DNA from 3 places in the Paenibacillus sp. MDV22-iso6 genome. Region 3 is predicted to be linked to each of the others. Evidence: predicted binding sites of a transcription regulator. Region 3 holds the regulator's gene; each other region holds the start of a gene.
The links. The regulator NrdR, encoded in region 3, represses ribonucleotide reductase genes. The targets are predictions, from matches to a motif close to AACACNATATATNGTGTT.
Positions count from the first base shown of each region.

Region 1 (2,273 bases), on a different contig from region 3:
GCATTGGTTTTATTAATGATGTAGGGATAACCGGATTCAAGTTGAGTCATCGCTATTTTGGTCAGCATATCCCGTGCGCTGAGCGATTTTTTCTTCTTCACGCGGTCGTCAGCCAGCAAGGTATCATACATCACGTCCAGATCCATATCATCCAAATGTGTTCCATACGCCTTGTAGACACTATAAGGTGCGAAGAGGTACAGGGGCTCATTATCTTGAGCCAGCTTATAGAAACGATTAGGGACAATAAGTCCGATAGAGAGAGTTTTCAGCCGGATTTTCTCATCCGCATTAATCTTTTTGCTATCCAGCAGTTCCATAACGTCCCAACCGAAAATATTATAGTATGCTGCACCAGACCCCTTACGTTGACCCATCTGATCAGCGTAGGAGAAGCCGTCTTCCATCAGCTTGAGAACAGGCGTGATGCCTTTAGCAGCACCTTCAACCCCTTTAATGACTTCACCACGAGCACGCAACTTCGACAGGTTGACAGCCACTCCACCACCGATTTTGGATAACTGCATACAAGTGTTTAGTACATAGTTTATGGAGTTCAGTGAATCATCCATTTCAAGCAGGAAGCAAGAAACCAGTTCACCGCGCCGACTTTTTCCCGCATTTAGAAAAGTAGGGGTTGCCGGTTGAAGACGCTGTTCCATCATAGAACGAGACAGCAAACAAGCCGTATCAAAGTGTCCTTGACCCAGATGAAGTGCTACGGCTGCTACTCGATCCGCATATTGCTCAAGGTATGTTTTGCGGTCATACGTTCTCAATGCATAATCAGTATAGAATTTAGAAGCTGCCATATAGGAAGGAAAGGTATATTGATAGCCACGCGTAATTTCAAATACGGTTCTAACTTGGTCAGCTGTATAGGAAGCATAGAAATCCTCGTAATAATCATGTTCAATCATGAATTTGACTTGATCATCAATGTTGGCAAACGCCATACTTCTATCTTTGATTTCTTTCATAAACTCCTCTACAGCCTCTTTATCCTTATGTAACTGGAAGAAGCCATCAGAGTCGCGCTTTAGCAGCATGTTATTTAATTCAATATGACGCAATGCGGCTCACCTCCTGTTCAAAATACTCCACATCTCTCTTGGAGCCCGATAATTCAAATTTACTAATAACCGGGACGTTATAAGATGCAGATATTAAATCTGCACTTTTGGCAAAACGCTCACCCCAGTTACGGTTACCGCTGGCGGCCACGCCAATCAGGTATGCAGAGTTTTTTTGCAAAAAAGAAGACACCTTATCAGGTATCTGTCCAAAACCTGTTGTATATGTCACAAGTACGTACGGTTCATCAATCGTCATTTGATTCTGAATCTGAACAGCCGGCAGTTGAAGCTTGGAAATAAACCTCTTAACATTCCCGGTTATAGAATCATACACAATTAGCACTATCATATCCTCCTTGACAAATGAAAGGTGATCAAAAACAAACACTATATATAGATCTATTTCTTAATTTTATATCAATATATAGCTTTGTCAAATGCTTATCGGTATCAATTTTGTGAAAAACCGGATGAATGGGCTCTATTACTAGGTTTAAAAAATTTGTGGCTTAGTAGATATCCATATTCGAAGACACGATATTTGGTGCATGAGAGAATTATGATTGACATTGAGAATTGTTATCATTTAGAATTTTGAAGAAGATTCGAAAAGAGGGATGCGCTATGATGACACATTTACAACAAAATCACCCAGAGGGTGAAGGACAGACAGCAGCAGATCTCGCATGGTATGGATTAAAGAACGTATTCAAGGATTCGGTCGACAAGGCCTATCGTTTGGTATACGAAGAAACACCAGATCATGTCATTCTTGTTGCTGCAAATCGTCACGGCAAAATCGTCATTGATGGCATACCGCATCCGTTCGTTCCAAATAGTGCCCATTTAGTATTACCAGGCCAACGGGTCGAGACCGTTTATTTAACGGATGGAGAGCAGATCATATACCGGATTCATATCGGCATCATTCCATATGAAGGACAGAAGGTGTCCTCTGAGCATTTGTTGACGGAGCTTGGTAGGTCAATCACGTTTCCAGATGCACAGGTGCAGCAACTTTGCGAAAAAATCGTCTGTTACTGGCATACCGGTGATTCAACAGATCGTTTCGCAAGCCAAGCAGGTTTCCAGGACCTGCTGCATCTTCTGTTCAAGAAGCAGAACCAACACGAGAACGCACTCGAGAGAGCACGGAAATACATGCTGCATCACTATCAGGATACAATCACAGTCGAG
Region 1 covers NZ_JBZVDZ010000009.1:87,186-89,458, reverse strand. The annotation lists gene nrdE (class 1b ribonucleoside-diphosphate reductase subunit alpha) at 1-1,073, opposite strand, end outside; gene nrdI (class Ib ribonucleoside-diphosphate reductase assembly flavoprotein NrdI) at 1,060-1,419, opposite strand; partial or broken gene AC4PM4_RS24080 (helix-turn-helix domain-containing protein) at 1,701-2,273, shown strand, end outside.
Region 1: the regulator NrdR is predicted to act here: its motif matches at 1,460-1,477, upstream of nrdI (class Ib ribonucleoside-diphosphate reductase assembly flavoprotein NrdI).

Region 2 (2,273 bases), on a different contig from region 3:
TGGTGACGGCCATATAGAGCGGTCATACATTCAGCAAGTCCGATAAAACCAAGGGATAACGTACCATGTTTCAACAGGTCAGCCACTGGTTCATTTGGAGCCAATTGTTCACCGCCTTCCCATACTCCTTCCCGCATCATGAAGTCCGATGCTTTGGCAGGCTGATTCGTCTGAATTCGATACCGGTGCAGCAGTCCATCCGTAGCATTGTGCATGACGGATTCCAGCGCCGTATAGAAGCCAGCCCGGTCAGCGATGGCTCTTGCTCCCTGGCAGATCCCATATCGAATGCCGAGCTTGACCAGATTGATGGTGTTAAAGGACAGATTGCCTTTGCCGCTCTGACGATTGCGTCCGAAGCGATCAGCCAGTGTGCGTGTCCGGCATCCCATCGTCGCAATGATCGTATCGGGATCTTCCGGTTGATAATAGGGAAGGTTGAAGGAAGCATCCACATTGACAAAATTCGGATACATGCGCCGTGAGGAGCAGGTCACAGCAAGCCGGAACAAGTCGTAATTCGGATCTCCCTCAGATTGATTAATTCCTTGCTTGCACTGGAAAATATGTTGTGGGAACACGGGCGTTTCTCCGTTACCCAGTCCCCGAATGGTTGCTTCCAGCAACGACCGGGACACGAGCCGACCTTCGGCTGAAGTGCACAGCCCGTAGTTCAGCGAAGTGAACGGAATCTGTCCCCCAGCACGACTGCTCATGGTGTTCAGATTATGGATCAGAGATTCGGCAGCCTGTTCGGTCTCCAGTTCCGTTTCTTCACAGGCAAAGGCGAAGGCTCGAGGACACTTCTCCTTTGCTTCATCGCTATCCAGATGCAGTTGCTCATCCTCAATTGGGGAAATCTCCCCAAACAGCCGTTGCCCCTTCCGATAATGCTTACGGAACGAACGCTTCACATAAGGTGCGAGATCCCAGTCGATTTTATTGGCGGATACACCGCCGTACTGGCTGTTTTGCTGGGATTGAAAAATAATGGCCACCAGTGCCATGGCAGACATGATTGTCTGTGGTGTACGAACCGAACCGTTGCCGGTATTGAATCCGGAGGCCAGCAGTCGGTCAAACGGAATAAAGATACAGTTGGTCGTCCCAAGGGCATACTGATCCAGATCGTGTACATACAGATCGCCGTTCTCCACAGCTAGAGCGAGCTCCTTAGGCAACACATGACGCAGAGCATGCCACTTGGCGGTCTCCGAACCGAGCCTGCTCATCTTGCCGCTGAACGAGTCTCCGTTCAGATTGGCATTCTCCCTCAGCGTATCGGCATCTTCAGCACCAATAATTCGTCTTCCCAGGTCAGATAGAAGATCAGATGCCGGTGGAGAGGCATACTCAAGCATGTTCATATCAGTTCCTCCTAAATAATGAAATTGAAATTGTATAGGGATAATGTCCATTCATTGAACACTACATGTAGAGTTTCTTTATCCATTTATAAACTATATATTGTTATTTAGGTGTGATAATGATCACATGGGAGAGGCTGATCGACTGTCATGATTTATAGCCCTGAATGATAAATGTTTTCAAAGCTGGAGGGTAAGCGTATAATTTCTATTTACCGTGCAAGTTCAGTTGACGATGCTTGAAAAAAGGATAGAAAACTTCATATATGAATAGTTTGTGACAGCTGTTTTGGAACATTTGATCCCTCGTTAATCGATTGAATCATACTGTGGGATACGGATTTGAAGTGCAGCTAAAACAAGAGGGGTGAATCATGGGAACGTTAGGCATTACAAGGGGCTTCTATGAAAATATACAGGAAGCCGCATCCCATATTGTAGATGTATTAAGCGGTATATTAAAGGTGAACACCATTTTCGTTGCCACGAATGATGGCGTGACGAATGTTATTATGGAAGCTTTTAACCGCGAGGAAGAGTTGATCGCCAAAGGTAGTGAACTTCCATTTGAAGCGTCATATTGCAGCTTGGTCTTAAGAGATAAGGGCAGCAGTCTGATCATCACGGATACATGTGAACATCCCCTTACGAAATCAATGGACGTAACAAGCGGACTGGGCAATCGTTTCTTTGTGGGGATTCCCATTATGCGGAGATCCGGGGAAACGTTCGGCACGATCTGTCTGATGGATGACCCTGATTATGTGATCAGTGAAACGGATATGAAAACACTGCAAGCCATGGCCGTTTTTCTCGGATATGTTGTGGATCTGGAAGATACGCTGCAAGTTCAGGAACAGAAGCTGAGTGATTCGGAGCAACTACAAGAGCAGTTGCAGGCAGAGA
Region 2 covers NZ_JBZVDZ010000003.1:370,815-373,087, forward strand. The annotation lists gene AC4PM4_RS10915 (anaerobic ribonucleoside triphosphate reductase) at 1-1,367, opposite strand, end outside; gene AC4PM4_RS10920 (hybrid sensor histidine kinase/response regulator) at 1,742-2,273, shown strand, end outside.
Region 2: the regulator NrdR is predicted to act here: its motif matches at 1,425-1,442, upstream of AC4PM4_RS10915 (anaerobic ribonucleoside triphosphate reductase).

Region 3 (2,273 bases):
TCTTTGCTCGACCGGTTTTGCTTGGGCAATGTATATATGGCTTTATTTGTGAAATGAAGTCGAACCGCCAAAAAACGCTCATACTGGCGTGTACTGTCTGTTTGTTTCATCCCTTCGGTTAGTTTTTGAATTTTGTTTTGTCATTGTCTATACCGACCTTCGGTTACTTTTTTTCGAATTGGGGAGATACAGCCCTTTTTAGAAACTATGAATTCAAATTATGTAGTAAAAAAATGCCCGTCCAGTTATTTGCTATTATATAACATTATGAGTTTTTTCGTTCAGTAAATTATCGAATGTTCTTGCGAAACGCACTTTCTTCGTTCTATCAGAATATGTCCATAAAAAACAAAAAAACGCAGTTCCCAAGGACTGCGTGCATTTACTATTTTGGTGGAGCCTAGGGGGATCGAACCCCTGACCTCATCGCTGCCAGCGATGCGCTCTCCCAGCTGAGCTAAGGCCCCAAATTATGAATGTAACAAGTTGTCCAACACTGCAATGCTCCGCAGGCGACTCCTATATCATATAAAATACAGCTTTTGCTGTCAACAACTTTTTCTTGAAGCTAAAGTGATTGGAGAAGAACAACCTTTTTACTGGAACACACAGATGGTAACCCCAGAATGCTCTTCCCCTTTTACCCGTTTCACTAATCCTCGTTGTTGTCTTTGGACAATAAAGATTTCAGTTCTTTCATGAACATATTGATGTCTTTGAATTGACGGTACACCGAAGCAAAGCGCACATAGGCTACTTCATCCACTGGAAACAGCTGTTCCATCAGCAGTTCGCCAATCTGACGGCTCTCTACTTCTGCATCGGCTGTATTTCGCAGAGACTTCTCTGCCTCAGATACCATCATTTCCAGTGTCTCCACAGAGACCGGACGTTTCTCACAAGCCCGAATCAGGCCACGGAGAATCTTGTCCCGGCTAAATTCCTCACGACTGCCATCTTTCTTGATGACGATCAGCGGTGTTTCTTCCACCATTTCAAAAGTTGTAAATCGACGGCTACATTGCTCACACTCACGACGACGACGAATCGATTTCGATTCATTGGCCGGCCTTGAATCAAGCACCTTTGTGCCCAGGTAGGCGCAATAAGGACATTTCAAATCAGATCACTTCCCACGTTTTACTTTTTACCAGAAATTGCCTGCATGCATTTAGTTATGAAAATCGTATTGCCGACACATAATACTTTTACCAACCGCGAGGAGGTGAACAGCAATGGCACAAAGCAATGGTAACTCCAACAACCTGGTGGTAACTAAAGCTTCCGCAGCTCTCGAACAACTGAAATATGAAGTTGCTCAAGAACTCGGAATCAGCATCCCACAAGACGGATACCAAGGTAACATGACTTCTTACGAGAACGGTTCGATCGGTGGATACATCACGAAGCGTCTGGTAACAATTGCAGAACAGCAATTGGCAGGTCAATACCAATAATATCTGCATCGTAATACGGTACACAGAGGAGCATGGAGCGGCCGGTGAACAACCGGCCTGCTCGGTGCTTCTACTTATTTTAGAGCATGAATCCAAAGTGTCTTAACTTAGAACGTATTATAGATCTTTACATATTGATTATAATAATAAATGACGCGTTGTACATAGTGCCGGGTTTCACCAAACGGAATATCTTTGACCGTCTCGAATGAACCGTCCCATACGCCATCCCTTAACCATGAGTTCACTTTACCTGGACCTGCATTGTAAGCAGCAATCATAGCCGCTTCATTCCCGTCAAATTGATCTGACAGATTACGTAGATACCAGGTGCCCAGCTGGATATTCCTTTCAGGCTCGTGCTTCAATTCTTCCAATGAGGTTCCCGGAATTTTGGCTTGCTCCATAATCCAGTTCGCGGTGTCAGGCATCAGCTGCATTAATCCGATGGCACCTCTCTTGGATTCCTTGCTTGTCTTAAAATTGGTCTCCACCTTGATGATGGAAGCGATGAGAAACGGATCAACCTCATAACTCTGAGACTGGGCCCGAATCTCTTCCTTATAATGAATCGGATAGAACCATGACATCCAATTGGTATTCAGGAACAGCACCAATACAAAAGACACAAACATCAACAACAGTACCCGTTTCTTACGCAGCAATCTCATATTAGGCCCTTACGATGCAAAAATGAAATGAGTTGCTGCTCCGTCTCTGACCACAAGCCGCTGTTATCGATAACCACGTCAGCACGCTGCTTCTTATCTTCAATATCCATCTGCACGTCTATACGGGCATCTGCCTGTTCTGCCG
Region 3 covers NZ_JBZVDZ010000006.1:442,992-445,264, reverse strand. The annotation lists tRNA gene AC4PM4_RS19400 (tRNA-Ala) at 392-467, opposite strand; gene nrdR (transcriptional regulator NrdR) at 653-1,120, opposite strand; gene AC4PM4_RS19390 (alpha/beta-type small acid-soluble spore protein) at 1,236-1,457, shown strand; gene AC4PM4_RS19385 (lytic transglycosylase domain-containing protein) at 1,565-2,128, opposite strand; gene coaE (dephospho-CoA kinase) at 2,125-2,273, opposite strand, start outside.